DNA from 3 places in the Arthrobacter monumenti genome. Region 1 is predicted to be linked to each of the others. Evidence: riboswitches for the same ligand, from Rfam matches in the RefSeq annotation. Region 1 holds a riboswitch; each other region holds the start of a gene.

Region 1 (10,277 bases):
GTTGCCGGCATTCCGGCGATCGCCTCCATCAAAATCCCGCCGCCCCAGCCGGGACAGGTTTCCGCACGCGTGAGGGAGCTGCGCTCCCTGTTGCCGGAACGTACTTCGATAGGGATCAGCGGCGACTCTGCAGCAGCTGAAGCGCTGCTTGCCGGCTGCGGCGTTTGGTACTCGGTGGTCGCAGGGGTGCTTCCCGGGCCGGCCAAGGTGATTGCTGATCATGCGTTGGCGGGCCGCGGTGATCTGGCACTGGAAGCGTCGACGAATCTGGAGCCGGTATGGTCGCTTTTCGGTATGTATGGGAGCTTGCGTGTAACCGCAGCAATTGCGGAGGAACTGGGTCTGACCCCCTTGCAAAGCCTGCCGCTGCCCCTTCAGGGATTGGACAGCGAGGGCCGCAGGAAAGTCGCGGATGCCATTCGCCGGTGCGGATTAGAGGGGTGAACCGTGCGCGGCGGGCTTGCCCGTTATGTCGTCGCAGCCACCTTGGCCCGCAGTGCGGACGGGGGAGCGGTGGTTGCCATCGTTCTGCTTGTGACGACGAGTGGGTCGCCCGGATGGCTGGCCGGCGTTCTTGGTGCGTGCATCACCGCTCCCCATCTGCTTGGACCCTTCATTGCCAGACGCCTTGATACCGCCCGCGACGGCCGGTCCGTGATTGCACTGGCCTGTATGGCCCACGGGGCGACGCTTGCGGCAGCTGTACTGCTGTTTCCGGTGACGTGGCCCGTCATCTCGGGCTTGGTGCTGATTGCTTCCGGGCTGGTTGGTCCACTGCTGACCGGTGGTATCAGCAGCCGGCTTCCGGCCATAGCGGGGCCGGGAAGATCGAGCCAGCGCCGGGCACAGGGCTGGGACGTCGCAACGTACGGTATTGGCGGCACGATCGGACCCTCACTTGTTGCCGCGGTTTCGGCCTGGTCCAGCCCGGCGGTGGCAGCGCTGATCCTGGCTGCGGCCACGTTTGCCGCAGCAGGAGTAATCAGGCTCCTGCCATATTCGCCGCCTGCTGCTGCCGCCTCGAAGGTTCCTCAGCCAGGACGCACACTGATAATGATGATCTCGACGGGTTCCTTGCGCAGGACACTTTATCTGACGGTTATTGTCGCCCTGTCGGTGGCGGTGCTGCCCATCACGGCCGTAGCCTCCACGGGCGGGTTCGCCGTCGAACCTGCTGCAGCAGGTGTCCTTGTCGCGGCCTACGGATTGGGTGGCCTGGCAGGTTCGGCAGGAGTGATGCTCCGGCCGATGCGGGCCGACGCCGACCGCCTGATGACGTGGCTTGCGACTGGAGTAGGGATAGGCCTGGCCGGAGCGGCATTTGCGGGAAGTTTCCCGGTCGCAGTGGCGGCCTACTCCCTGACGGGGATCATGAATTCGTATTTCTTCGCGGCAACCCTGGCTGCACGCAGCGAATATGCTCCGCCGGAGGCCCGGGGCCAAGTGTTCGTGTGGGTCGGAGCCCTGAAGATCACTGCCGGCTCGGCGGGGACCGCTTTGGCCGGTGCCGTCGTCCTGCAGGCCACCGAATTGCCCCTGTTTTTGGCAGTGGCCATCATTACTGCCGCCGTGGTTGCCTCGGTCCTCGACCGCCGGGTCGAGACTAAGGTACCGATCGGTGTTCAATAGAGGAATGACCCTCTCGTCCTACTTGGCTTTCTGCGGTTTGTGCGTCGTCCTGGCGGTGACGCCCGGTCCCGAGAGCCTGCTGGCCCTCCGGTACAGCCTCCGCCGGGTAACAGCAGGCCTGGCTGCATCCTGCGGTTCGGCTCTGGGCAATCTGATGTGGGCGGCTTTGGTCGGTATTGGGCTGGCGTCGCTGATTGAACAGTCTGCCGTTGCCTACCGGGTGCTGAAAATACTCGGTGGCTTGTATCTGATCTATCTCGGCATCCAGGCCTTCCGCGGGCCACGACCGGACAAGCTGCCGGCCGATGCCGGCAAGGAGGCGATCAGAAGTGCGGGTCTGCCGGCGTTTGGGGCCGGATTGCTCTCCTGCATGATGAATCCCAAGGTCGGGCTGTTTTACATCGCCATCGTGCCCCAGTTCCTGCCCCGGAACGGTTCGGTATTCGCCACCACCATGCTGCTCGGTGCGACGCTGGGCGCCATTATCCTGATCTACCTTGTCGTGCTGTGCCTGGTCGCGGCGAAGGCGAACGCCTGGCTTAACCGGCCCCGCGTGACCAGGAACCTGGAGCGTAGCTCTGGGGCGATTCTGGCGGCACTCGGCGTCGGAACGGCAGCGTCCGCCGTCGTCGAAACTTAGAACGCAGTCAGTGGTCAACGGTGCATTCGGGGCTTTCGACTGGGAGCCGAAAAAGCATACTTTTGTGATTGCTGGTAAAGATGTTTCAGATGTTACCGGAGTGGCGCATGGTGACAAGATGCACATTTGTGATGTACTGTCAGTTTTGCGTCGATTTCATCACAATCGATGTCCTTGATCAGAATGCCTAACTCTGCCACTAGATCAAGGTCCGTTCGCACTTCGTCCGGCAGGGGCGGGGAAACCGTAGGGACTCGCTACAAGTCCCAGGGGTGAAGACACGTCAGGCCACCATGGATTTTCACGGTGGAACCAACTGTGTCCGGGTGACTCCCATCCGAATCCGACAGCTAACCCCGCAGGCACAGGGAGAGGCTACATCTGTGTCCAAGCACGCACGCCACCGCGCGCCGGTGCGCATTAATACCGCCAAAGCACTTTCGTCGGCCGTGGCTTCCAACGCCGGCGCTGTCGGCCGACCTGCGGCCGTTCTCGCTGCATCATCGGGAATGCTGCTGACCATGGGCGCCACCGCCAACGCGGCCACCCACACCGTTGAGCGTGGCGATACGCTCAGCAAGATCGCCAACCAGCATGGTGTCAGCCTGAGCAACATCTTTTCGCTGAACGGTATGGGCTGGAATGACACCGTCATTTACCCGGGCGATCGCATCCAGTACTCGAAGAGCTCGCAGTCCGCGCCGTCGAGCAGCGTCTCCAACGGGGGCAGCACCGCGGCGAACAACACCTCAAGCGTTTCCGCCAAGACCCACACCGTTCAGTCCGGCGACAGCCTGGGCCGGATCGCGTCACGGTACGGCATCAGCCTGCAGACCGTGTTCCAGCTGAACAACATGGGCTGGGACACTGTCATCTACCCGGGCGATGTGATCCGGGTTTCCGGCAGCGCGCCCGCCTCCAACGGGGGAGCGGCGCAGTCGAACAATGACCGCCGCGTCAGCAACGTGTCCAACGATGTGCAGAAGCTGCCGTCCGCCTCCGGCCTGGCCGCCACGGCGCGGGCCTTCCAGGGTGTTCCCTATGTGTGGGCCGGCACGTCTCCGGCCGGCTGGGACTGCTCCGGCTTTGTGCAGTACGTCTACGCCCAGAACGGGATCGACCTGCCGCGCATCTACCAGTGGCACGCCATGGAGCGCACGTTCAATCCGAAGCCGGGCGACGTCGTCGTACAAAACGGCGGCGGCCACGTAGGCATCTACCTGGGTAATGGCAAGATGATCAGCGCCCTGAACCCGAGCCAGGGAACGATGATCCACAACGTCAATGCGATGCCGGTCGTCGGTTTCTACACCATGTAAAGACCCAGGCGCGGTCTGCTGGGGCCGTTCCTGACGATACAAGTGCGCCGCCGGAGATTCTCCAGCGGCGCACTTGTTTCACGGTGACTTGAGTAGTGGACATGGTTAAAAAGTGGGCGAGTGACGGGCGGTAGAGTGGATTTATCAAGATGATCAGGCAATGATCATTAATGTGTTCGACCAGCTGAACGCGGACTACTACGAGCAGGGTTCGGAGGCAACGCAAGATGCCGAAAGTCACTAAGGTGAACATCGCGGCTGCGCGGGCACAGCGGGACATACTCCGCCGAAGTGGGAAAGAAGTTCCGGAACGAGTCGAACACCTCGCTTCTTTATCGTACGTCCAGACACAGAAGGCGGAAGCGGGAGAAAAGGCGTCCGCCGATTCCGGTGGTGGTAGACGAGCCGGCACCACAAAGGGACGTACCGCCCAACGAGCGACCGCGGGCAGGCGCGCCGGAAGAACTTCCTCCACACGTTTTTAAATAGCCAAGTCCTCATAAGCGGGCAGTCGGATCTTCCCTCATCTGCAAACAACAAGTGCGCCGCCGGAGAGTCTCCAGCGGCGCACTTGTTTTATAGCTGTTGTCGGCTGCGGTGCAATGTAGCCGGCTGGTTTAGCCTTCGCAGTCCTTGCAGTAGACCATTCCGTCTTTTTCACGGGCGATCTGCGAGCGGTGGCGGACCAGGAAGCAGGACATGCAGGTGAACTCGTCCTTCTGGGCCGGAACAACCCGGACCAGCAGTTCTTCGCCGGACAGGTCTGCGCCGGGAAGCTCGAATTCTTCGGCTTCCTTGGCTTCATCGACGTCGACGGCGGAGGACTGGTTATCGCTCCGGTGTGCCTTCAGCTCCTCGAGGGACTGTGAGGCGGTGTCGTCGTCGGTCTGACGCGGTGCGTCGTAATCTGTTGCCATTTATATGGACACTCCAATTTCTTTATTTCTGAAGTAGTTCTGAGTGAACAACCGCAGCCTACGGTTTATTCGTTCCTGCGTCTTCCGCGGCTTGCCGTATGTCCAGTTCCTCGGCCAGCTCGTGAAAGCGTCCGTGGGTTTCGGGGTGTGGCCCTCCGCGGTAGATGTATTCCATGTCCATTTGCCGGGACACACGGCTGTTGAGGATGTGCAGATCATCGGTTGCCATCCCGGACAGATCCAGGGGGAAGGCCTCGCCGGGCTGCAGGTACGTACCTGAAGCGTCGGAACCTGATGGGACAAGCGCCTCCTCCATGGGGTTGTTGGCAGCACCGGCCCCGGCGGGCTGCGGACCTGCCGAGGGGGCGGAGCTCATCTGATCACTCATGCCGGAACCCCTTGCGGAGCCATAACAAGAACGACAGATTTGCCGGAAAAAAGTAGTGGGCCGGTGTCCATACGGACAGCCGTCTGCAGCGTAAGTTCCACGGGTTTACTCCCTTAGAAGTTTCCATGGCCACTGCTCAACCGCCAACAGAGTACATAAGGAATGCGCGCATGTAAAACGCGTGGCATGACAACGGGTGATCGTGTCGCCCAGCGCCCCGGGACAGCGTCCGGGGCACAGCAGGTTCAACCGTTGTTTCTGCGGCCGAAATACTTTCTCAAGGACCGGGAGGTGGGTCCGTCGGCCTTGAAACCAAGCAGGACGGTCCAGGCAATGCCGGCGGTGATGATCAGCAGCGCCACAACTCCAACCAGGGCAATTGAGAAGGTCATGGAAACCACTAGTGCGACTAAACCGATAACGACAGTGAGCAGTCCGAGCAGGACATGCTTGGTCGACCGGTTCGGGTTATCCCCGGAAGAGAGAGAGGCCGCGAACCGCGGATCCTCCTCCGCCAGGCGTTGTTCGAGTTCGGCGAGTTCCCGCCGCTCGCGCTCAGTCAGGGACATCAGCCTCGCCCCCGGTGGAACTGATAGGTGCTCATCGTCAACTCCGAAGAAGAAACTCATGGCCGACTGCTCGACCTCTAACTCTGATTATATGCGGCGCCGCGGGGTCCGCAAGGTTTGGCGGCCAGGATCACAACCGGCTCCCGGCGCTTGTCATGGAAGACATGCCGGAAGTCTGAATCCCCCTTCCTGTGGGCGGATGTTCAATCTCAAGGAACTTCCGGATCCCCGCGGCAACGTCCTCTGGCGCGGTGTGCTGAACACCATGGGCGTGGCCCGGTATTTCGAGCAAGCGGCCGTTCTTTGCACCATCGGCCAGCCGCTGGGACCATAACGGCAGAGCCACCGGATCGTACTCGCCTCTCACGACGAGCACCGGTTGGTCCACTTCTGAAAGCCGGTCTTCGAGAGGGTAGGTCATTACCACCGGCAGTTCGCGGTGAAACCAGCGGGGCCCGCACCGCATGAGGTCCAGCAATTGCCGTCCGGTCAGCGATGGGGATTCCATCAGGGCGTTGTAAAACAGTGCCAGAGCCTGTTCGGAAGCCGACCGGCGCGCGGAGTCGACGGCCGGGCCGATCAGGATGAGGTGCGAAGCCAGCTCCGGCTGCTCAATGGCAAGCTCGACGACGGGTTGGGCGCCCATGGAATGCCCCACGAGGACGGCGTTGCTCACTCCGAGTCCATAAAGAACCTTCGCGAGCAGGCCGGCGTAGTCTGACATCGAGAGACGAGAGTCCGGTGTACGGGTGCTTCCGAATCCTGGCAGATCGATCGAGTACGTGTCGCCGACGTCGGCAAGGACATTGTGCAATCTGTGCAGGTACCGGTGTGACATGCCCATGCCGTGGATCAGGACAAAGGCAGGGAGCCCTTCGGTCCTAGGTGGACTGGCGCTGGAGTGAATGTGGCATTCCAGACCGGCCACTTCCATGCTTTGAAACGACGCCTTGTTTTGCAGCGGTGCGTTCCTGATGTTCATACCTGCAATTCGCTGCCATCGGTGCCATGGATTGCCAGATAGGATGCACTGGTGACTTGGATACTCCCTTCCCGCCCAAAACGCAGTGTCAGCGCAACAGACCGGACTGAACTAAGAAACCTCAGGAACGACCAGGAATACGCTCTCCTGCTTGAGACAATTCGGGAAGCTGGATCCGGCAAGAGAATTTTCTACGTGCCGAATATCGGCAATTGGGGCGATGGCCTCATACATGAGGGAACGGTTCAGTTCCTTCAAGAACATGGCATTGAATACACCCAGATTGACCGGCCGAAAATTGCGCAGATACGAAAGGCATTGGAAGGGACAGGTCTCGGCCTTTCAGATACTCTCCTTATCGCAGGCGGTGGAGGTGCCTGGTGCGAGGCGTGGTCCAGCACCCGGAATTTTCTAACGGCGAACGCTTCGCTCTTCGACCACGTAGTGCTATTACCTACAACCTTCGAACTGCCTCCCCTGGAGAACGTCGACCCTGACCGGATCACCTACTTCGCCCGCGATCGTCACACGAGTCAAGCGGTAAACTCGGCGAGCATGTTTTGCCATGATATGGCGTTCTATCTGGACTTAACGGTCCCGGTGGGGGAGCCCATGATTGAGCGGGGCAACTTCTTCCGGGACGATAAAGAGAAGCACCCTGACGCCAAGATGCCCGCAGACAACCTCGACCTCAGCCTGCAGGCTAAGCATCTGCAACCTGCTCTGCCTTTCTTCCAAATTCTGGCTCCATACCGGAAGATCTATACCGATCGGATGCACATAGCGATTGCAGGATCCATGCTGGGCCGGGAGGTAGCGCTTTATCCGGGCAACTACTTCAAATCCACTGATGTCTTTCGCAGCAGTATCGAACCCAACTACCCGGCTACCGCACTGGAAGTTTGGACATAGCCGACGGCTCGAAGGCGCAATGTTTCAGCCCGGCCTGAACTCGAGGGGACTAAAAAACAGCCTCTATGACACGCCGGGCCGCGTGCCCGTCGTCGTACGGTAAAAATCTCCTGATAAACGCATCGTAGGCGGCTGTCCGGTGTGAAGCGGGGTCAGCCCGCATCTCTATGGCAGCGGCAAGCTCGTTCGTTGAGTTGACCAAGGGGCCAGGGGCGATGGTTTCCAGATCCAGATATAGGCCGCGGCTCCCTTCCCTGACGGAATCGAGATCGGGAACCAGGAAATAGATGGGTTTTGCCGTATTGCAGAAGTCGAACATCGCTGAAGAGTAGTCGGTCACCAGAATGTCGGCAGCCAGATAAAGCTCATTGATGTCCGGGTATGACGTTACGTCCACCCCGATATCCAGGGACGAATTCCGCGGTCCTGTCATATCCGGATGACTCCGGTGCAATACCACGTAGTCGTTTCCCAGGGCGCTTTGAAGAACGCCGCAATCCATGAAATCGACCTGCCCATGCGGTTTCCCGATATCACTCACATCGTCGCGCCAGGTGGGGGCATAAAGAATAGCCTTTTTATGGTCCGCGATTCCAAGCAGTTCCCTGACCTGCCGGCGCCGGCCATCCTCGGCACCGGACAACGTGTCGTTTCGCGGGTAGCCAGTGACCAAGGATTCACCGTTGTAGCCGAGGGCTTTAGGCAGCACGTCCGCAGCAAAGTCGTTCTGGGCCAGCAGGATGTCCCAATCCTCAGCCTCGCGTTTTAAGGCTGCAAGTTCAGGCAGCTCCAAATGTGCAGTTGGGCCGTCGTGGCCTGTCCTCTTCAACGGGGTGCCATGCCAGGTCTGAATGTATTTCTGCCTGGAGTTTTTACGGAAGTAGTGGGGGAACAAGCCGTTATTCACGAGGAGCCCAGCGGATCCGAGCAACTCATACCACCGCCGCGAGTGACGTATCACGGGCACAGCACCGGCCGGCACGGGGATGGACCGATCCTTGACCGACCAATATTTGGTTCGTGTATCGCCCAGCCGGACCAGTTCGCGGTGGAGTTCCAACCCGCTGTCTGAGACAGCGCGGCCTCCGTACGATTCAAAAAGGATCGACTCCTCTATTCCAGGCCGGTGCACCGTCGAATGCAGGCTGGTTATGAGCCCGGTTTGCTGGAACTTTCCTGATTCATCAGCCTTTAGTGGTGCAGCAAAAGAGATGTAAAGATTCGCCGCGACGGCACTGCGTGTAACGCGAATTGTTGTGCTGTTCGTATCGAACTCGAGCGGAAGCGATGACTCAAGTCCCGCAGTCACCGGAACAGTGCCTTGGAATGGTTCGTCCCCGTCTTCCTTGGTGAGATACAGCAAAGAATAATTTCCGGGTTGAGGAGCTGCGACAATCCTTCCCCAGATTTTTTGGGCCAGCGGAAACTCCACGTCAAAGATGCCGTCGTCGTCGATGGTGAAGCGGGAAGCCTCCATATTGCGCTCGGCGGAAGCGAGGATCATTTTCTGGACTCCAGGGCGGAATCCGGTCGTGGATCCAGCAGTTACGCGGCCCTTGATAGCCAACGTTGCTTTTTCGCTGTCCAGGGTTACTGTTTCGGCGAAGATGGCCAGGGCGGATTCTCTTAGCTCCAGCTGGCCGAGTCCGTCTACGCTCGGCCGTAAAGGCAGGCCTTCAGGATACTGATGGCGTAGTTCAGCAGAAGAGCCGGGCCAGGTGAGGCGATGCAGGGCCCCGGAACTGGACCGTCCCCGTATTTGCCACACCTGCGGTTTCGAAGGACTTTCCCCTGGTGCTGGGGCGGTCAATTCCGGCAGGGCTACGAGGAATTCCGCTTTTCCGGTGGTTGAGTTTCGTGGTGCCGCGGTTAGGGATATTTTCCGGCCCCGTGCCTGCAGCACCAGACTTTCCGCCGTTTCGCCGTCCGGCGTCGCTATGTCCAGTTCAAGATTGCGGCCATTCAGCCGGACGGCCGGAACCTTCCACGTGACAGGGACGACTTGGAGGATCAATCCCTTGCCGTCGTCAAACCGGGCAACGCACCTGCTGGCTTCACCTGCCGCCACCAGGGGCAGGGTTGCAGCGGGACCCGAACGATCGCGCCCGGAGAACGGACCGGAGACAGCCACGTCAGCGACCCGTAACGTCATCTCCAGTTGCCACTCCGCCGCGTCAGTACTGCCAGGTGCGGCGTTGGCGTTTTCCAGGGAGCGGGGATCGATGGTTGTTTTGAATGCCGCTCCGACGTGGCTGGTCCATGCGTCATTCGAGGATTGGTCTATTGCATCGTCCCGAAACCGGCTGACGGGCAGCTTGATGGGAGCTCTTCCATCGTCTGCCTTGAGCCATAGGGTCAATTCCGAAGGGTTTGACGCCAAATCCAATCCAGGAACGTATGCGGCTCCTTCGACGTCGAGCTTTCCTTCCGCGCCGGCGCGGACGGCGGTCAGCCGGCTCCGGAGTTGGAGATAACGCGGATCAATGAGCAACAGGCGCTCTTCGATGGGATGTTGCAGGCTGGTCAGGAACGACGGCTCGGCTGACAGCACACCCCCACGGTTCACAAGCGGGAATGCAGAGCCATATTGGGCCAAGTGCAGTAGAACGGTCTCAAGATCGGAGCGGTGTCCGGCTGCCACCAGGTGCACCAGCAACCGTTCATGCACCCTCATCCGCTGCCAGACAGCGTCGTCGGCCCTGGCCAACAACTTCCGCACCCCGATCTGGAGAACAGTCCAATACCCATCGGAGACTCGAGGGATCTGCCGGTAATATTGCCCCAGGTCGTGGCCGAGTATCCTGGCGAACCAGTCCCGCCATACCTCTTCATCCGCCTCTGCCTGCACGAGAGTGGACGTACGGTCAACGACCGCAAGCCTGTCTTCAAGGTTGCCCATACTGGTTTTTTGCTGGGTGATT
Region 2 (10,277 bases), on a different contig from region 1:
TCTTCTCCTCGCTGCCGGCGGAAACGCAGGCCCTTGTGGTGGAGCACCGCGTGAAGTACAAAGCTTCGCTGGAGTATCGCAACATCCCGTTGAACGCCAAGGTCTGGGTCAGTGATCTGAAAGCTGCCAGCCTGGCAATCAACTACCTGCTCCTGGACCCGGTAACCGACGTCGTATGCGTGACGGCGCAAACCAGCATTGCTTTCGTCTCGGCGGAATCCGGACGCCTGCAACGGATCAGCCCCGAACAGAAAGCCATGGTCGCGCCCTACCAGGCCGCTCCTGTCATGCTTGGTTCCTGATGACGGCGACGGTGCCATTTTCCCTAGATCTCCTGCGGCCTCTTGGCGCTGCGGCCTGCAATAATCTGTTCCCGCAGGATATCCGCGTGGCCGCAGTGCTGCGCGAGTTCCCGAAGCATATGCAGGTAGATCCAACGCATCGGCAAAGGTCCCCGATGATTACCGTAGACCAGGTCGTCGATACTCAGATTCGCTGCTGCCGCGCGGGATGAAGCGCACGCTTCTCTATACCTGGATTGCACCGAACTTATTGTGTCGAGCGCATCAAGGTTGAACGATTCATCGGGGCCGCTTGGACAACCGATTTCCGCCCGGGATTTGCCGGTGATCGCTTCGTTGAACCACACGAGCTCCACAAAGGTTGCATGCTTTAAAAGTCCAAGCAGGGTCGTCTTCGATGGCACGAGATGGGTGCGTGACTCCTCATCCGTGACGTCATGGAGTGAGTCGTGAAGCGCTCGGCGATGATCGTCCAGGAAAGTCTCGAACAGTTCATTTAGAGGACCAGCGAAACCAGCTGGCTCGTGGCTTGCGGGCGTGGTCATGTTTCGACCTTACAGAGAAAGCAAGGAGCACAAACTCCTTGCCATATTCAACATATATCCCGCAACGGGGCTTGCGGCAAGACCCCCGCCGTGCCGCAGAATTCAGTACAGGACTTGTGGACAGGGGAGCAGCAAATGAACGAGCATGCGGTAGTGATCGTGGGGGCAGGTCCGGCGGGGCTCATGCTGGCGGGCGAGCTGGCGCTGTCGGGGACGGATTTCGTCGTCGTGGAGAGGCGCGCCAACCAGGATCTCGCCGGCTCGCGCGCGGGCGGTCTGCACTCTCGGACCATCGAGATCCTCGATCAGCGGGGCATCGCCGACCGGTTCCTCTCCGAGGGGCAGAAGGCTCAGGTGGCCGGTTTCTCCATGATCCGCCTCGACATCAGCGACTTCCCCACGCGACACAATTACGGACTCGGATTGTGGCAGAACCACATCGAACGCATCCTGGCCGGCTGGGTCCACGAACTGGGAGTGCGCGTTGACTACGGACGTGAAGTAACCGGCGTCGCGCAAGACGACACCGGCGTCGACGTTCATCTGTCCGACGGTGGGTCGCTGCGGGCACAATACCTCGTTGGGTGCGACGGCGGACGCAGCGTCGTCCGGAAAGCGGTCGGTATCGACTTCCCCGGCTCAGACCCGAGGACGAGCAGCTTGATCGCCGAGGTCGAAATGCGCGACGAGCCGCAGTGGGGCATTCGCCAGGACGAGGCCGGTATCCACGGGCTGAGCCGGGTGGAGTACGAAATCCGCGACGGCGAGGTGGTCTATTCCGACAGTGGGCCGATACGGGTCATGCTGACAGAAGCGCATATCGGACCCAATAGCGAACCCGGGTTGCGCGACCTCAGGGAGGCGCTGATCGCCGTCTACGGGACGGATTTCGGTGTCCATAATCCAACCTGGATCTCCAGATTCAGCGACATGGCGCGACAGGCCGCGGACTATCGCAAGGGACGGGTTCTTCTCGCCGGGGACGCGGCTCACGTGCACGCGCCCGACGGCGGGCAGGGCCTCAATACTGGCATACAGGATGCGGTGAATTTAGGGTGGAAGCTGGCCCAAGTGGTGAACCGGACAGCGCCGGAGAGTCTCTTGAATACCTACCACGCTGAGCGCCATCCGGTAGGCGCACGCGTGCTGCGCAACACGATGGCGCAAACGGTGCTTCGCCGTCGGGACGACCGCACAAAGGCACTGCATGACACCATTTCCGAGCTCCTTGGCATGGATGAGCCTCGCAAGCGATTTGCCGCCATGATGTCCGGGCTGGACATTCACTACGACCTCGGCGAGGGACATCCGATCCTGGGACGCCGCATGCCCGATCTCGACCTCGTCACGACTGATGGCCCGCTCCGCGTCTACACCCTGCTGCATGATGCGCGGCCGGTGCTGCTCAATTTCGGCGAACCCGACAGCATCAAAATCGCTCCACGGGCGGGCAGCGTCAGGTTGGTCGACGCCGGATTTGCGGGTCAGTGGGAGCTTCCGGTGCTCGGAACTGTCGATGCTCCCACTGCCGTGCTGATCCGGCCCGACGGACACGTGGCCTGGGTGGGAGAGGGAAGCCAGGCAGGGCTGGAGGAAGCCCTGACAGCCTGGTTCGGACCGCCTTCAGTTGGTGACCAACTAGAGTGATTTGGATCACGCCATAGTGTTTCCCCGCACTTTTCGTTACCAAAACGTGACATTGGAAGAAGCGGCGATGTAGTTTGGGGACCGTGCTCCGGCCCGTCATATTGGCCGACACCCTTGGACAGTTTGCCTAACTCTGCCGCTGTCGTAAGGTCCGTTCGCAACACATCACGGCAGAGGCGGGGGAACCAGATATGGGTTCCCAAAAGGAACCCTTGGGGTTAAGCCGCAGAGACATCCGCGTAGTACTGGCTGCGCCGGATGTTATGTGGCCGGGTGTCTCCCATCCGAACCCGACAGCTCACCCCGCAGGCATTGGGAGAGGGACTAATTTGTCTAAGAATCTTCATACAGCGCGTCACCGTTCAAGCAATGCAGGCTTCAAGTCCATCTCGAAGGCTGTGTCTTCCCACCGCGGCGGCATTGGCCGTTCCGTAGCTGCTCTTGCCGCAGCTTCCACTCTGATGGTGGGAATTGGCGCTCCGGCTCACGCCGGAGGAACGGATGCCGGCGCGGCGGCAGGCAGCACCACGGCTCCAGCCGCAGCTTCCGTGTCCACTGCCCCGGCAGCGGGCGGAACAACGACCCATACGGTCCAGGCCGGAGAAACCATTGGCTCCATTGCGGCTCAGCATGGGCTGAACTTTGGCGAAGTCCTGTCACTGAATGGGCTCAGCGCCAGCACGCTCATTTTCCCCGGTGACGAAATTCAGCTGCCCGCGGCCGGTGCTGCCGCTGCCGCCCCCGCTGCTCCGGCAGCCGCTGCCGCCCCCGCCATGGGAGCAGCAGCTTCAGGACCCGCGGCCGCTGCCGAAAAGGCCGCTGAGTCCTCCGTGCAGACCGTGAGCTCCAACGTCACGGAAATTCCGTCGTCGTCCACTAATGCTGCCATTCTTGAATCCGCGAAGTCCCAGCTGGGAGCCATCCAGGACTGCACCGTACTGGGTGAGCAGGCACTGAAGGCGGCCGGCGTCAGTGGTGTCGGAGACGAATCTCCTGAATCCCTGATGTCCTACGGAACGCCGGTTTCGAATCCTCAGCCCGGCGATTTCGTTCTCTATGCTGATGGCGGTGCGGGCGTTCCGCATAACGCCATCTACATCGGTGACGGCAAGGCCATCCACAGTGGATGGGAGGGTAACCAGACCGTTGTCGAGAGCGTTGACATCGGATCCGGACCTTCCTTCTACCGGATCTAGAGTCCGGCACGATTCGGCGCAGGATGGTCAGTACTGGTTGACCTCAAGTCCTGCGTCGAAGATTGCCTCCTGTCAGTGCCCGGCCGGGTTTTCCGGCCGGGCACTGGCTTTTAAAGGGTGCAAGTGACTGCCGCCGCTGGAGAGGGGCAAGGACCGTTCAGGCACTGGCACAATGGCCAGTATGGGAGAGACCGTCAAAGCGCTGGACCTGCACATCGCCATTACCGGTACCAGTCCGGAAATCTGGCGGGACCTGCGCGTACCCGCCGACACGTTGCTCAACACTCTGCATTTGGCCATCCAGCGTGCGTTCGGTTGGAAGGTTCAGCACCTGCACATGTTCAGCATGCCCGACGGTGCAGACGGGCGGCGCCGTTTCACAGGGAGCGAGGACACTGCCGAGGAGCTCGGTTGGGAATTGACGGACGGTGTCACGCTCGAGGATGTTCTCGGCGGGGAAGGCAGCGCATTGGAATACGAATACGACTTCGGGGACAGCTGGGACCATGCGATCACCGTGACCGGCCACGCCTTGGCGCCATCCGGACAACTGATTTGTACCGGAGGTGGCAACCGCGGGCCAGTGGAGGATTCGGGCGGCATCGGCGGCTATCACCAACTCTGCGGCATTCTGGCTGACAAGGCGCATCCCGAGCACGAAGAGATGACCGGCTGGTATGAATTCGTCACGGGGGAGCGGGCCTCCACGTTTGACCCGGCCGAGTTCGACCTCGACGTCGTCAATCAGCGCTTGGACCGGCTGAACGTCCGCTTGGCGCAACAACCACCGACGCCGGAGGAGATGGCCGCCGTCGTTTATCCGGCCAAATGGCTGCTCCAACGGGTGGGAAAGTACGGCCTGGAGCTGACCAAGGATGGATACCTGAAACCTGCCGTGGTTTCGGAGATCATGACGGAACTCGGCTGGAGTGAACGTTGGATAGGCAAAATCAACCGTGAAGCGCAGACACCGCCCGTACTCGAGCTGCACGCGCGGATGCGCGAGTGGAAGCTGCTGCGCAAGTACAAGGGAAGGCTGGTCCGCACACCGGCCGGACGGAAGGTGGCCGACGACGACGCGGCCCTGTGGAACTACCTCGCCGGTGCTCTCTCAGCCGTTGACAACCCGGCGCTTCAGCACGGGGCCGGATTGGTCACCGCTTGGACGTTGGAAGATCAAATGCCGCCCTACTCCATGATTGGTGAAGCCATGGCCCAGGCATTGATGGATGCCGGTTTCCGGATGCCCGACGGCGGACCTGTTCCCGAAGAGGGTGGCCGGGACATTTACCTGGAAATCAAACGTGGCATGGACTGCCTCAGCATCTTCGATCTTGATAGTGGTTTTATCGATCCACGGACGCCGACTGAAGCGGGCACAAAGTTCCTGCTGGAACTGGAACGCCGGCAGAACGGACGTTGATCGGACCGTTCAATCATTGCGTCTGCCACCAAGCCCGACGGGGGGCGGTACGGCGAAGAATGTGCGCGGATCCTGGAGCAGGGCGGGATAGTCGAAGTCGTGGCGGTGCAGTTCTCTGGTGAGCCGCACACTGCGGTGGGCAACGCCGTCGTCGTCAATTTTCAGCTTGCCAAGTGTTCCGGTGGAAAAAAGTTGCCCGCCGCTATCCGGCACTGCCACGGAATCTCCTTCACGTGCGACGGCGGTAAACGCCTCCAACTGCCGGCGCCATTTCGGTGACGGACGTCTTCCCGGCGCGCTGGCCGGCATGGTGACTCCGTGGAGCGGTCCGCCTGGAGTTGCTGCAGCGGAACCTGCGGGGCCGGACCTGTCCCGCCAGACCCACATCCGGTTTCCGGCACCCGGATCCTGTGGATGGGCGGCCACGGCCGGTTCGGGCCAGACGTAGGGGAGGCCGCCGTCGACCCCGGGAAAGCGGATTTGGTAGAACTCCGGCGACTTCAAGATCAGGTTCGACTGGTGGCCGCGGTGGAATTCGCGGTCGCCGAGCCACGGCGGCATTGGGATATCGCCGCCGTCGAGCACCGCCGGCATGAATTCGAGAATGTTTCCCTGGGTGCTGTCCTCGTGACCGCGGCCCACCCATTCGGCCACCATCGCCAGGCCGTACTGCGTCAGCGCCGGCACATAACCACTCCACATCAGCACTGCCGGATGCCGCCGCCAGCCGTAGTCCGGGATCACCAGTGCGCGAAGAATCTGCAGAGTCTCGACGCGCTGCTTCCCGAGCCGGGCCTGATCTAGGACCGCGGCGCTCGCAGCGAAGTCCGGATACGGCAGGAATGTCTGCATGGTGCCAGTGTTCCACGCGCGAAAGCACCCGATGTGCAATCTCCACCAAGTCTCGTGTAGAGTGGTTTGCAGTTGTAGTGTTGCGCATTTGTATTTCGAGCGGCGGGCCCAAACGGGATCGCCGCTTTTTCTGTATGAAGCGGAAAAGAACGCCGCGACTGAGATCCCCCGAAAGTCGGGAAGCGTCTCAACACAGAAGGATGATTAAAAATGGCAACAGGTACCGTGAAATGGTTCAACTCCGAAAAGGGCTTTGGCTTCATCGCTCCCGATGACGGAAGTGCCGATGTTTTCGCGCACTACTCCGCAATCGATGCAGGTGGCTACCGCTCCCTCGAAGAGAACCAGAAGGTTAGCTTTGAGACCGAGCAGGGCCCCAAGGGTCCTCAGGCCGTAAACATCAAGGTCAGCTAATCAGGTGACTTGAGGTTCTGGTTCCAGAACCGATAAAGCAGGGCGGGAAGCAATTCCCGCCCTGCTTTATTTAACCCCGCGTGCGGACGGTTTAACCCCGCGTGCGGAAAGTCAGTTCTGCAACGCCGGATAATCGATATATCCCTCGGCGCCTTGGGAGTAGAACGTCGACGGGTCCGGCGCGTTCAACGGCAGATCTTCCTGCCAGCGGCGGACCAGGTCAGGGTTGGCAATCGCAGGGCGTCCGACGACGACGGCCTCGGCGTGTCCATCGTCGAGGAGTGATAAAGCTTCCTCGCGTGAGGTGATGACGCCGAAACCACTGTTGGCCAGCACCGGACCGTTGAAGCCGGCACGGAGATTCTGCACCAGCGGACCCGCCGGATCCTTGTGCAGGATGCTCAGGTAGGCCAACTGCAGCGGCGCCAGCGCCTCGACGAGTGCGCCGTAAGTCGCCTGCACATCTTCGGCATCGCGCTCGAACGCGTCCTGAATGTTGTGCTCGGGTGAAATGCGCAGTCCGACCCTGCCGGCACCGATCGCCTCCGCAACCGCTGTCACCACTTCGACGACGAATCGTGACCGGTTGGCGGGGGAGCCGCCGTAGTTGTCCGCGCGCTGGTTCGAGGCGGGGGAGAGGAACTCGTGCAGCAGGTATCCATTGGCGCCGTGCAGTTCAACTCCATCCATTCCGGCCGCGATGGCGTTCCTGGAGGCCTTCACGAACTCCTCGATGACCTCCGGGATCTCGTCGGCAGTCAGCGCGTGCGGCACCGGGTAGGGCTGCTTGCCCTCATAGGTGTGCGCATCGCCGTCGATGGCGATGGCGCTGGGAGCCACTGGTTGCAGGCCGCCGTTGGTATCCGGATGGGTGACCCTCCCGGCATGCATGACCTGCCCGAATATCCGCCCGCCCGCGTCATGCACCGCGTCGACCACCTGGGTCCAGCCCTCAAGCTGGTCTTCGGTCACTAGACCCGGCTGGCCGGGAAATCCCTGTCCGGTCTGGCTCGGATACGTTCCCTCGGTGACGAGCAGGCCGAGCGAAGCACGCTGCCGGTAGTGCTCAACGTTCAGCGCACCCGGTATGCCTTCGCGGCCTGAGCGCGAACGGGTCAGCGGGGCCATGATCACCCGGTTGGGCAGTTCAACATCGCCAAGGGTTATGGGGGAAAACAGATTCACAAGCCACTCTTTCTATGGTGTTGGTTCCATAGACACCAACCCGGCCGGCCATGTGGCTATTCCGTTAGAGAGTGGAGTCACAGCCGCGGCCGCTGGGCCCAGCGGATCGCCTTCATGGCCACGTGCAGCTCCAGGCGGGTCCTGCCCTTCAGGGGATCGGAACCGATGACGGAGCGTACGCGGGCCAGCCGGTTGTAGACGCTGCTGCGGTGCAAATGCAGCTGAGCGGCGACGTCGGCGACCGATCCGTCCGTGTCGTACAGCAGCTCCAGCACTGGCAGCAGTTCGCCGTTGCGGTCCTGCTCCTGAAGGTTCCGGAAGTGCACGGACTGTGCCTGCTGACCGCCCCTTCCCGCGGCGAAAAACTGGTACACGCCGGTGTCCCGGTAGTCCGTCAGCGGCCCGATCTGAGGATCGACGGCGGCCGCCTGCACTGCCGACTTCGACTCGGCGTAGGCGTCAGGAAGGTTCCGCAGGTCCGAAAACGGTTCGCTCAGCCCCAGGATGTCCGGCCGTTCCGAGTGTCCGCCCCGCCGTGAGATCTCCGCGCTGTAGCGCTTCAGGACCTCCGCATGTTCGGCGCGTCCGGCCATATCGCGGAACAGGATGACCGCATGCTGCAGAGTGCCTGCGCTGAAGAGTGCGGTCCGCCGGCCGACGGTCGCGTGCAGGGCCGAAATCCGCTGCAGGAGCACGGCCGCCTCCGGGTCCGCCAGTTCCGCCATGGTCGTATCGGGATCCGCACTCCGTTCCATAATGGAGCCGATCACCCAGGGTTGCCGGCCCTGCACTTCCGGCCACCCCGCCACGCCTTCGACGGCGGCATCATCACCGGTGCAGGCGTTCAAGAATTCCGCTTCGCGCCGCCGCCGGGCATCGGACTCCGGCGTATTAGTGTCCAGCAGTTGCCCGGCGAGGCCATCGACCAACGGCCGGATCCCGGGCAGGGCGGCAAGGATGTTATCCGGTGCCTGCTCCGCCTGCTCGTGCAGGACCCAGAGGTACCCGACGCGGAAGCCGCGCACCAGCAGCGGTACGCAGACCCGGCCAAGCATGCCCAGCGATTCGTTGGCCGGCACCACCACCGGACGGACGGAGGTCGCGATCCCGTGACTGAGCTGCCAGGCGCTGACGTCTGAGGGCACCTTCTTGCTCAGTAGGAAGTTGACCCGGACCGGATCCGCCGAAGCCTGATGGCTGCTGTACGCAATGAGTTCACCGTCGAGGTCCTCGACGGAAACACCGTGGTGCAGCTCCTGGGCAATGGCTTCCACGGCCTGCTCGACGTCGGTGCTCTTCATGCCGCCTCCTCGGTTTGGTGCCTGAACCCGGTCTCTGATGTGCAGATCATCGTACAGACAACAGGCGACAGTTGACGCGTGGCAACGCGACATATGTCGATTGTCAACAATACAGCAATGTGGTAACGGTCACGCCGGCCATCTATGCCAACCCGGCCGTTTCCGTCTTGTACGCCCCGGATTGACGCGGATTTTGGTCTCTTTGTGAGTGCTTTCCCAGGCCCACAGAAGCGGCCGTTCATTGCCCCTTCAACTGCTGCGTGGGAGGTAGGACGGGACGACGTCGAATATCGGGTTTTACAGTTAATCCACCGCCTGATTCGGCGCTGTTTCAACCACATGTTTACGGAGATTCCCATGATCATCGGTGTTCCCAAGGAGATCAAGAACAACGAGTTCCGCGTTGCCATCACAGCTTCCGGAGTGAATGAACTGCTTAACCACGGTCACCGTGTGCTGATCGAGGCTGGTGCCGGGACCGGTTCACGGATCGAGGATGCTGAATACGTCGCCGCCGGTGCCGAGATCGTTGCGAATCCCGATGAGGTGTGGTCCCGCGCCGACATGGTCATGAAGGTGAAGGAGCCAATCGCGTCTGAATACCGCCACTTCCGTGAGGGCCTGATCCTCTTCACCTACCTGCACCTGGCGGCCGAGGCGGAGCTGACCCGGGCGCTGGTCGATTCCGGCGTTACCGCCATCGCCTACGAGACGGTCCAGACCGCCAATGGAGCGCTACCGCTGCTCGCGCCGATGAGTGAAGTCGCCGGACGGCTGTCCGTACAGGTCGGCGCGCATTCTTTGAGTGTTCCAGCCGGAGGCCCCGGGGTTCTCCTCGGCGGGGTTCCCGGCGTCCATCCGGCCAAGGTAACCGTCATCGGTGCAGGTGTGGCCGGTACCAATGCGGCCGCGATGGCCGTTGGCATGGGCGCCGATGTGACCATCCTCGACGTCAACATCAACCGGCTGCGCGAGTTGGACGCCCAGTATGCAGGCCGGCTGAAGACCATCGCCTCCAACAGTACGGAGATTGAGCGCGCGGTCGTGGAGTCGGACCTGGTGATCGGTTCCGTCCTGATCCCCGGCGCACGCGCCCCCAAGCTGGTCACCAAGGACCTGGTTGCCAAGATGAAGCCGGGCAGCGTGCTGGTCGATATCGCGGTGGACCAGGGTGGTTGCTTCGAGGGCAGCCGTCCGACCAGCCATGCGGAACCGACGTTCCCCGTCCATGGCTCGACTTACTACTGTGTGGCGAATATGCCTGGTGCGGTGCCCAACACCTCCACCTATGCCCTGACCAATGTCACGCTGCGTTACGCCGTCGCGCTGGCGGATCTCGGCGTCGAAGCTGCGATGGCGAAGGATCCGGCACTTGCTGCCGGACTCAACGTGGCCGGCGGCGAAATCACCCA
Region 3 (10,277 bases), on a different contig from region 1:
GCGGATTCGATCTGGATTTCTGGTGGGAGCTGGCCCTGCTGGTGGCGATCATGCTGCTGGGGCACTGGATAGAAATGCGCGCCCTCGGTTCCGCACAAGGCGCACTCAATGCACTGGCGGAGCTGCTCCCGGATGAGGCGGACCGGGTCACCGATGACGGTACGGAAACTGTCAAAATCAGCGATCTGGCGATTGACGACGTCGTACTTGTCCGCCCGGGTGCCCGGCTGCCGGCGGACGGTGAGGTCGTTGACGGCCGTGCCGACGTCGACGAATCAATGATCACCGGAGAATCCAAAGCTGTTCCCCGCACCGTAGGCGATACGGTAGTGGCCGGAACCGTCGCCACCGACAACACCCTGCGGGTCAGGGTCACCGCCATCGGCGAAGACACGGCACTGGCCGGGATCCAGCGCCTCGTCGCCGAAGCGCAGTCCTCGTCCTCGCGGGCGCAGGCCCTGGCGGACAGGGCGGCGGCGTTCCTCTTCTACTTTGCAGCCATCGCCGGTGTCATCACCTTCATCGCCTGGAGCCTGCTCGGCAGCCCTGACGACGCCGTCATCCGTACCGTGACGGTGCTGGTCATCGCCTGTCCTCACGCCCTCGGGCTGGCGATTCCGCTGGTGATTGCGATCTCCACCGAGCGGGCCGCGAAGGCTGGCGTACTGATCAAGAACCGGATCGCGCTGGAGCGGATGCGCCGCATTGACGTCGTGCTCTTCGACAAGACCGGGACCCTGACCAAGGGCGAACCGGCCGTCACGGAAGTCGCGGCGAGCGGCGTCAGCGAGGAGGAGCTGCTGGCACTTGCGGCGGCGGCTGAATCCGACAGCGAGCACCCCGTGGCGCGGGCGATTGTGCGGGCCGCCGGCAAGCAGACCTATAAGGCCACGGACTTCTCCTCCATCACGGGCAAGGGAGTCCAGGCGCACGTGGACGGTGAGACCATCGCCGTCGGTGGCCCGGCGCTGCTGAAGGAGTTGGAAATTAGGGAGCCGGCCGAACTGGCCGGAACCACCTCCGGCTGGAAGGACCGGGGCGCCGCCAATCTGCACGTGATCCGCGGCGGCCAGATTATTGGCGCCGTCGCCCTGGAGGACGAGGTCCGGGAGGAATCCCGCCAAGCCGTCCAGGCGCTGCAGGAGCGGGGCATCAAGGTTGCCATGATCACCGGCGATGCCCAGCAGGTGGCGGACACAGTGGCGCGGAAACTCAACATTGACGAGGTCTTCGCCGAGGTGCTGCCCAAAGACAAGGACGCGAAAGTCACCGAGCTGCAGAAGCGCGGACTCAAGGTCGCCATGGTTGGAGACGGCGTGAACGACTCCCCCGCACTCGCGCGTGCCGAAGTCGGTATCGCGATCGGCGCCGGCACCGACGTAGCGATGGAATCCGCCGGCGTGGTCCTGGCGGGTAACGACCCGCGGGCTGTGCTGTCCATGGTGGAACTGTCCCGGGCGAGCTACCGGAAGATGTGGCAAAATCTCGTCTGGGCCACCGGCTACAACATTGTCGCCGTACCGCTTGCCGCCGGCGTGCTGGCCTTCGCCGGTTTTGTCCTCTCGCCCGCCGCAGGTGCGATCCTGATGTCGGCCTCCACCGTCGTCGTCGCCTTCAACGCACAGCTGTTGCGCAGGCTCCAGCTGGATCCCGAAAAGGTGTTGAATGGCTAAGTTCCGGACGTTGATACCGGCGTGGTTCCGCTCAGCTCCCTTGCTGCTGACGATGCTGGCCCTGATGACCGGCATCGTTGGCATGCATCTCTGGACCGGCAGTGAACGAAAACCATTATTAAAGGACAATCACTCATGAAACGCATTCCCCTTACCCTTGCCGCTGCCACCATCGTCGTCGCGCTGGCTGGCTGTGGCTCACCTTCGGACGACATGTCCGGCATGGAGCACGGCACTTCCGGAAGCAGCAGCTCTGCAAGCTCCTCGGCGATGGCCAGCCCACACTCCGGGCACGAACAATCGGCGCAGGATCAGCTGGATGGCGAACAACACAACGCAGCCGACGCCATGTTCGCCACCATGATGATTCCCCATCATGAGCAGGCAGTCATGATGAGCGGAATGATACTGGAAAAGGAGAGCATAAGCCCGGAAATCCGCGAGCTGGCCGGACAGATCAAGGCTGCCCAGGGGCCGGAGATCCAGCGGATGTCCAATTGGCTGAAAGCTTGGGACGAACCGGTTCCGGTCGGCGGCCACGGCATGGGCCACGATATGGGCGGGGACGGCAAGGCCATGGAAGGCATGCTCTCGGCAGAGCAGCTCGAGGAACTCGAAGCCGTCCAGGGGACCGAGGCGGAACGGCTGTTCCTGAAGCAGATGATCGAGCACCACAAGGGCGCCATCGCGATGGCCAAACAGGAAATCCAGCAGGGGTCGAACCCGGCGGCGGTGGAACTTGCGGAGGACATCGTTTCCGCCCAGAAGGCTGAGATCGGGAAGATGCAGCAGTTGCTCGAAACCCTCTAACCGGGTCTCGCTCCGCAAACTGAATAAGGGCTGGAATCTGAAAACTGATAAGCCTACTGTGGAACTGTGACGGCTGGCAGTTCGCCGTGCCGCCTCTTTCCTATCAGGGACGGGAGTAACAGTCGTGACCCACGTAAAAGAGATGCTGGATGCTTATCCAAAGGACCTCGGCGACATCAACCGGAAGAAGCTGACCAACTGCATTGCCGCCTGTTTTGAATGTGCCCAGACCTGCACCGCTTGCGCCGACGCCTGCCTCAGTGAAGACATGGTCGCTGAGATGGCGAAGTGCATCCGCACGAATCTGGATTGCTCGGACATCTGCCTGGCCACCGGGAAGGTGCTGTCGCGGCATACCGGCTATGACGCCAACATAACGCTTGCCGTCCTGGAGGCATGCCGCACGGCCTGCAAGGCTTGCGCCGACGAATGCGAGCAGCACAGCGGGAAGCAGGGCCACTGCAAATTCTGCGCCGAACAGTGCCGCCGCTGTGAAAAGGCTTGTGACAAGCTGATTTCCTCGCTGGGATAAAAGGAACCCTGATGATACCGCTGCTGATTTTGATTGGCGTTACCCTTTTGTTGCGCCTGCTGGGTTTCTTCGGCGTGAAACGGCTGCAGTCCTGGCATGTTAGCGTCCGCGGCGGGCTGGCGGCAATGTTCGCTGTGACCGGAGTATCGCACTTTGGTGAATTGCGTGAAGATTTCGTCGCGATGGTGCCTCCGGTGCTCCCCTTCCCGGAACTGCTGGTGACATTGACCGGCATTCTGGAACTGCTCGGGGCGGCCGGCCTGCTCTACCACCGGACGGCGCCTTGGGCAGCGGCGGGACTCGGCTGCCTGCTGGTGGCGATATTTCCGGCGAATGTTTATGCCGCCGTCGCAGATATTACGTTCGACGACGGTCCGGCTGCGGCGCTGCTGCCACGCTCTGTGGTGCAGCTGGTGTTCATTGCCGCCACAGTATTCGTGGTGTTGCCTTACATTGAGGACTTCCGCCATCGTCCCGGTGAACCTGCAGTGATCAAGTTACCGCCCACCCACTGAACCGTTAAGGGCGCTGAACCACTTGCCGGTCCGTTAGCGCCGTATGCCGGGCGCCACAAGGACATGGCCAACATTCGGCAGATCAGTACGCATGGCGAGGTCCACTCGTGACCGGATGTCCTCGTACTCCTGCAGGCTGGTTTCCTGTGACAGGAGAACCGACGCCGAAACCTGCAGTTGGTGGCCTGTCCAGCGCAGCCGGATGTGGTCCACGCCCTGGATCCCTTCGACAGCCCTGACGCTCCGCTCGGCCCGGTCCACCAGGTCCGGATCAACACCATCCAGAAGCCTGCGGCCGATATCGCGGGCCGTTCCCCAAAGGAGAACGACTATAGCGGCGGTAATGACCAGGCCGATGATGGGATCGGCCAGCGGGAAGCCGAGCCAGACTCCGATGACGCCAAGCACGACGGCCAGTGAGGTGAACCCGTCCGTCCGGGCATGGATCCCATCGGCGACCAAGGCTGCAGAACCGATGCGCCGGCCGATCCGGATCCGGTAGATGGCAACCAGTTCGTTACCGGCAAATCCGATCAAGCCCGCGGCGAGGACCCATCCGAGATTGGTCAGCGGCTGGGGATCGACCAGTCGGGCTATGGAGTGCCAGCCGGCGACGATGGCGGACAGTGCGATCATCGCGACGATGAACAGTCCGGCGAGGTCCTCCGCCCTTCCGTAGCCGTAGGTGTAACGGCGGTTGGCGGCACGGCGCCCGAGGATGAAGGCGATCCACAGCGGAACGGCGGTCAACGCGTCGGAGAAGTTATGCACCGTATCGGCGAGCAGCGCCACGGACCCACTGATGAAGACGACGATGAGCTGGAGCACCGCCGTCGCACCCAATCCCACCAAACTGATTTTGACGGCCCTGATGCCTTGACCGCTCGACTCCATGGCGTCGTCGATCGAGTCGCTGACGTCATGGCTGTGCGGAACGAAAAGACCGTGGAAAAAACCCTTCAGGCCGGTCGGATGCACGTGGTCATGTTCGTGCTCGTGATCGTGGACACGCTCGTTGGCGGGCAATCGATTCATGCTCCCACCGCCTGGTCGCCGTGATGATGCCGCGGAACGCCGCCCAGCGAATGCTCGGCCTGGAAGATCGCGTCGGTGACGAGTTTCCGGGCATGCTCGTTTTCCAGCCTGTAGAACACCCGTGTTCCCACCTGTCGGGTCGCGACCATCCTCGCCAGCCGGAGTTTAGCCAGGTGCTGGGACACGGCTGCAGACGGTTTTTCGACGATGTCGGCGAGATGATTCACCGACAACTCCTCATCGCGCAACGCAAGAATAATGCGGACCCGGGTTGCATCGGCAAGCATCGAGAAAACCTCGACGGCCAGCTCAACGTACTGACTATCGACGTCGGCGCCGCATACCTGCTTATCTGCATCCATATGCAGATAATGACACAACCGGGTGATTACCTCAATACGTGCCGACATACGAAAGCGGCCCCCGCCGTCGTCGTAATGACTGCGGAGACCGCTTCGCTGCCAGTGCGGCAGCCGGGTTTTGTTACAGGAAGCCGAGAGGGTTTACCGTCTGGCCGCCCTCGACCACCTCGAAGTGCAGGTGGCAACCGGTGGAGGCGCCGGTCGAACCGACATTGCCTACGGACTCGCCCGCCTTAACTGACTCGCCCGCGCTAACCTTGATCGCCGCCATGTGGTTGTAGGTCGTCTTCAGACCGTCGTCGTGCTTGACCGTGACGCGGTTGCCGCCACCATACGGGTGCCAACCGGCCTGGACGACCTTGCCGTCAGCTGAACTCTTGACCGGGGTGCCGCAAGTCGCGGCGTAGTCCTGGCCGGAATGGAACTCGCTGGCAGCACCGGTGATGGGGCTGACGCGGTAGCCGAAGGACGATGTCGGCTTGAGGTACGCCAGCGGGGCCCCCAGGTCCTCGGACTTGGAAGAGGACTTCTGCTTTTCGTCCTTCTTCGCCTTTTCCTTGTCGGAATCCTTGCCCGCCAACGTGGATCCGGAAGCCTTGTCGTCAGAACCGCTCGAGGCCGGCTTCACGCTGGAACCCTTTTCCTCGTCGTCGTCCGCCATAGCTCCAGGTTTGAGGCTGTTCGGTGTGAAGTCGAGGCTTGCACCTGTCGAAGCGGTGACGGAACTGGCGACGCTCGAAACTGCTTCCAGCTGATCCTGACTTGCCTGCGATTGGGCCTGGGGAAAGGTAACCGCGGCGATCATGCCGGTTACGGCGAGCGCCAAGGCGCCCTTATGGACCCAGGATTGCGAAGACTTAGGTGCTGCTGATGCCGCGCTATGGCGGCCGGGCTGCCCCGAACGGCTGCTGGGAGCTGATTCGGACATAGGGGAAGTTGCGGGATCCGCTGCGCGGCGGCCCGCTGATTTATTGCGAAACAAAAAGGTCCTCTCAGACACCTGTGAAGTTAGCTGTCGGATTCGAGTTGAGACCAAACTCGGCCCTGCGCGGCAGCGGTCAGCTGTAGAAAGCCAAACCGATTGCGATGCCGCTGGCGGGCTTAACCCCAAGGCAGTCAGACTGCCGATGGTGGTTCCTCCACCCCTGTCATCAATACGAACGGAACTGGTCCGCTGACAGGATTCGGTGGACGGACCAGGGGCGCCGGACAAAAACGGCGATAGACAAGACTAAACAGATGAAAGTCGTAGTTACAATTTCGTTACCCGGTTTGTGGCGAGTCTCACGGCACAGGAGGCGTGTCGAAACAGGAGATTTTCCGGAACAGGCCATAGGTGGGCGTCTAGTTAGTTGTTCCCGTAGTGGTAGGTCAGTCTTGTCCGCCGCGGTTGTCCGGGTTGGTTTCGTCGCGGTTGTCCCAGCCGGCGCTGTCGCCGTCGCTCCAGCCGTCTCCGTCGTAGCCATCCCAGCTGTCCCGATCAGTTCCGTCCGTCGACTCCGGGCTGGAGGTGGTGGGTTCCGGACTCGGTTCCACGGTTTTCAGGCTGGTGCTTGAGGGCTCGGGGGTGGAGGTGGTGGTCGGAGCCGGGTTCGGACTAGCGGTGGTCGGCGCCGGGCTCGGACTGGAGGTGGTCGGCGCCGGGCTCGGACCAGTGGGCTCCGGGCTGGGGCTGGTGGGCTCCGGGCTGGGGCTGGTGGGCTCCGCCGTCGATGCCTGCGATGTCCCGGCAGCCTCGGCAGGAGCCGTCGCCTGCGAAGATTCGCCACTCTCAGTGGGAGCGGCAGCCGGCGTAGTTTCAGCACTCCCGCTGGGGGTCGCAGCCGCAGTAGTCCCGTCACCCTTAGCGCTGGCCGGAGCCGGCGTCGCTTCCGTCTGTGTTTCTGAGCCAGAGGCCGAGGCCGACGCATCACCCGGGGTACTGTTCTGCGCCTCGATGCCGTCGCCATCGGACTCATCCGACGATACTGGACCGCTTGGCTCCGCTGGTTCCGGTGCTGGTGCTCCGGCTGAATCCAGCGCCGCCTGCGTAGTTAAATCGCCTACCGGCCGTTGCGTGGATTGAAATTCTGCAGTACTTCCCCCTGCGGCCTTCAAACTGCCTGCGGCCGGGGCATTGCCAGCAGCACCGCTGGCGACGACGCTTCCGGAACCATCGGCAGCAACAATGTTGTCGGCGCCGGAGTTGCCGTTGATGACAGTGCCGTCATTGCTGGCGAAAAGCGCTTCGCCGCTGCTGGCCTTGCTGGCGAAGAGTCCGTCACCGGAGCCGCCGTCAACCTCATCCCCGCCGAGGTAGCCGTGGATGACAGCGTCGGTGGTCAGCCAATCGGAATGGAAAGTTACATTTGCTGCGGTGGAGGCGGTGGGCGATTCGCCGACGTTCTGTGCCTGCGTCGTTCCATCGGCTGTTGGCGGCTGAATCTGCGATAGCGCGACGGCGACGACGATGCCGGTCACGGCGAGCGCAAGTGAGCCGTTGCGGACCCACGGGCTGGTTCCAGCCGCGGCGGGAACCGGCGCGGCTGCCCAGCGATGTCCAGGCAGTGGGGAGTGGTTGGAGCGCGGAACGAATGCCGCGCGTGCGGAGGAAGTGCCGGGAGCAGCCGCACGGCGGCCGGTGGGTTTACTGCGCATCAAACTGGTCCTCTCTCAAACACCTGCGAAGTTAGCTGTCGGATTCGGGTCGAGGAGACCCGGCCGCTGCGGCGGCGGTACGGCCGAACGGTGGCCGTACCGGTTGCGATGCCACTGCGGCTTCACCCCCAGGCAGTTGCGATGCTGCCGCTGGTGGTTCCTCCGCCCCTGCCATAACTATGAACGGGACCGGTCCGCTGACAGGGTTCGGTGTACGGACCGGCTGCACCCCTACAGGCGGTGCTGCCCCAGACTAAGCAGAAACGCTGCGAAGTTACAATTTCGTTATGCTTATCCACATACCCCTTGGGGGTACTTGACCTATACCCTGTGGGGGTATACCGTGAAAGAAGCATCAGCGAAAGAGGACACCATGAGCGCCACTGACCAAAGCCCTGCCGAAACCTTCACCGAGGCGGAATTGGACAGCCATGCAGGCATCAACCCCGTCACCGGGGACGCCCAGGAAAATCACGGTTACACGTCGGACAAAGACGCGTACCTGCGCCGGCTCAAGCGGATCGAAGGCCAGGTTCGAGGCATTGCGCGGATGATCGATGAGGACAAGTACTGCATCGATATCCTCACGCAGGTTTCCGCCATCAACAAGGCGCTGCATGCCGTCAGCATCGGACTACTCGAGGAGCACATTGCCCACTGCGTAGTCGGTGCGGCCACCGAATCACAGACCACCGGAGAATTCGCAAACATCGACGCCAAGGTCAAGGAAGCCTCGGACGCCATTTCACGCCTGCTAAGGAGCTAACAATGAACACCATCGTCAACATTTCCGGCATGACCTGCGGCCACTGCGTCGCCTCGGTAACGGAAGAGCTGAAGGAAATCGACGGCGTCGAGAACGTCGAAATCGACTTGAACAAGTCTGGAATCTCCACCACCACCATCACCTCGAGCAAGAAGCTGTCCGACGCCGAAATCGGCGAAGCCGTCGCGGAAGCCGGCTACCTCGTAGTGGCGAACGAAGCGTAAATATCCATGGCGATTGACACCGACACTGCCCTGTCCAAAAACGCCCGCGTGGTGGAGCTGGATATCGAGGGGATGACTTGTGCCTCCTGCGTCGGCCGGGTCGAACGTAAACTCGGCAAGCTCGAGGGCGTACAGGCGTCGGTCAATCTCCCGCTGGAATCCGCCCAGGTCACGGTCTCCGGCGACATCAGCGACCAACAGCTGATCGACGTCGTGCATGCAGCCGGCTATTCCGCCACACTGCATCAGCCTGAACCTGAGCACGACGACGGTGGGCACCGCGACGTTCCGGCATCGACGCTGAAACCCAGGCTCATTACCGCCGCACTGCTCACCGTGCCGATCTTCGTCATTTCGATGATTCCGGCCGCCCAATTTCCACACTGGGGTTGGGTTGCGGCCATCCTAAGCCTGCCGGTCGTGACGTGGTCAGCCTGGCCGTTCCACCGTGCGGCCGCCGTCAACGCCCGGCACTTCTCCTCCACTATGGACACGCTCGTCTCGATCGGCGTCGCGGCGGCCTTCCTGTTCTCCGCCTACGTGCTGATCAGCAATCCAATGGTGACCGCGCATACAGGTATGCCGATGTCGGCCCACGGACTCTACTTCGAGGTCGCCTCCGTCGTCACCACCTTCCTGCTGCTGGGGCGCTATCTCGAGGCCAACGCCAAGCACCGCAGCGGCGAAGCCCTCAAGGCCCTGCTGAACCTGGGCGCCAAGGACGCGTCCGTGCTCCGCGACGGCGTCGAGGTCAAGATCCCGTCGGGCCAGCTGGCTGCCGGCGATACGTTCGTTGTCCGTCCCGGCGAGAAGATCGCCACCGACGGCGTTGTCACGGACGGAAACAGCGCCGTCGACACTTCCCTGATCACAGGCGAATCGCTGCCCGTCGACGTCGCCCCCGGCGACACCGTGACCGGCGCGACCATCAACACCAGCGGACGCCTGCACGTCCGGGCCACGCGTGTTGGAAGCGACACCACACTGGCGCAAATGGCCAAACTGGTCAGCCAAGCGCAGAGCGGCAAGGCTCCCATCGCGCGGCTTGCCGACCGGATCAGCGCCGTCTTCGTACCCATAGTGCTTGCCATCGCGGTCTTGACCTTCGGTCTGTGGTTGCTCGCCGCCGCTCCGGGACTGGAATCAGGCGACGTGCAGGCCGCCTTCACCGCCGCCGTGGCAGTATTGGTTATCGCGTGCCCGTGCGCGTTGGGCTTGGCAACACCGACGGCGCTGCTGACCGGAACCGGCCGCGGAGCTCAGCTGGGCATCCTGATCAAGGGACCCCAGATCCTCGAAGATACCCGCTCGGTGGACACGCTCGTGCTGGACAAGACAGGAACCGTCACCAGCGGAGAGCTCTCCGTGACCGACGTCGTTCCGCTTGGCCCACTGCCTGTCGAAAAGGTCCTGCATCTGGCCGGCTCGGTGGAAAACGCCAGCGAACACCCCATCGCGCAGGCCATCGCTGACGCCGCCCGCAACGGTGAACTCCCCGACGATTCCGACGCCGGCTCCCGCACCGGGCAATCGGAACCGCCGGCGGAGATTCGGCTGTCCCCCGTCTCCGATTTCCACAGCGCTTCCGGTGGCGGGGTGCGCGGCACCGTCGATGGACATACCGTGGTGGCGGGCCGTGCAGGCTGGCTGACTGAGAACGGAATCGAGCTGACCGCCGGGCATGAGGACGTGCTCCGGAAGCAGCAAGACGCCGGCGCAACCG

What was found. Region 1 has a riboswitch for cyclic di-AMP ahead of ACX80B_RS01095 (C40 family peptidase). Riboswitches for the same ligand answer to the same signal wherever they lie in the genome.
Region 2: linked by a shared signal. The riboswitch ahead of ACX80B_RS07055 (LysM peptidoglycan-binding domain-containing protein) and the one ahead of ACX80B_RS01095 (C40 family peptidase) in region 1 are both predicted to bind cyclic di-AMP.
Region 3: linked by a shared signal. The riboswitch ahead of ACX80B_RS04935 (M23 family metallopeptidase) and the one ahead of ACX80B_RS01095 (C40 family peptidase) in region 1 are both predicted to bind cyclic di-AMP.

Annotation. Positions count from the first base shown of each region.
Region 1 covers NZ_JBTNCY010000001.1:225,196-235,472, reverse strand. Annotated here, with positions in the region: gene ACX80B_RS01110 (dihydrodipicolinate synthase family protein) at 1-444, shown strand, start outside; gene ACX80B_RS01105 (MFS transporter) at 448-1,629, shown strand; gene ACX80B_RS01100 (LysE family translocator) at 1,634-2,269, shown strand; cyclic di-AMP (ydaO/yuaA leader) riboswitch at 2,444-2,648, shown strand; gene ACX80B_RS01095 (C40 family peptidase) at 2,653-3,588, shown strand; gene ACX80B_RS01090 (DUF4193 domain-containing protein) at 4,206-4,505, opposite strand; gene ACX80B_RS01085 (hypothetical protein) at 4,564-4,893, opposite strand; gene ACX80B_RS01080 (DUF3040 domain-containing protein) at 5,139-5,522, opposite strand; gene ACX80B_RS01075 (alpha/beta fold hydrolase) at 5,593-6,444, opposite strand; gene ACX80B_RS01070 (hypothetical protein) at 6,496-7,356, shown strand; gene ACX80B_RS01065 (bifunctional glycosyltransferase/CDP-glycerol:glycerophosphate glycerophosphotransferase) at 7,406-10,277, opposite strand, start outside.
Region 2 covers NZ_JBTNCY010000004.1:93,261-103,537, forward strand. Annotated here, with positions in the region: gene ACX80B_RS07040 (acyl-CoA thioesterase) at 1-302, shown strand, start outside; gene ACX80B_RS07045 (DinB family protein) at 326-847, opposite strand; gene ACX80B_RS07050 (FAD-dependent monooxygenase) at 983-2,494, shown strand; cyclic di-AMP (ydaO/yuaA leader) riboswitch at 2,619-2,820, shown strand; gene ACX80B_RS07055 (LysM peptidoglycan-binding domain-containing protein) at 2,824-3,690, shown strand; gene ACX80B_RS07060 (plasmid pRiA4b ORF-3 family protein) at 3,872-5,113, shown strand; gene ACX80B_RS07065 (MSMEG_6728 family protein) at 5,123-5,965, opposite strand; gene ACX80B_RS07070 (cold-shock protein) at 6,176-6,379, shown strand; gene ACX80B_RS07075 (alkene reductase) at 6,491-7,564, opposite strand; gene ACX80B_RS07080 (PucR family transcriptional regulator) at 7,642-8,865, opposite strand; gene ald (alanine dehydrogenase) at 9,223-10,277, shown strand, end outside.
Region 3 covers NZ_JBTNCY010000003.1:39,825-50,101, forward strand. Annotated here, with positions in the region: gene ACX80B_RS04905 (copper-translocating P-type ATPase) at 1-1,673, shown strand, start outside; gene ACX80B_RS04910 (DUF305 domain-containing protein) at 1,809-2,483, shown strand; gene ACX80B_RS04915 (four-helix bundle copper-binding protein) at 2,608-3,015, shown strand; gene ACX80B_RS04920 (DoxX family protein) at 3,027-3,530, shown strand; gene ACX80B_RS04925 (cation diffusion facilitator family transporter) at 3,564-4,565, opposite strand; gene ACX80B_RS04930 (ArsR/SmtB family transcription factor) at 4,562-4,927, opposite strand; gene ACX80B_RS04935 (M23 family metallopeptidase) at 5,049-5,855, opposite strand; cyclic di-AMP (ydaO/yuaA leader) riboswitch at 5,910-6,109, opposite strand; gene ACX80B_RS04940 (hypothetical protein) at 6,299-7,564, opposite strand; cyclic di-AMP (ydaO/yuaA leader) riboswitch at 7,570-7,769, opposite strand; gene ACX80B_RS04945 (metal-sensitive transcriptional regulator) at 7,938-8,330, shown strand; gene ACX80B_RS04950 (heavy-metal-associated domain-containing protein) at 8,333-8,554, shown strand; gene ACX80B_RS04955 (heavy metal translocating P-type ATPase) at 8,561-10,277, shown strand, end outside.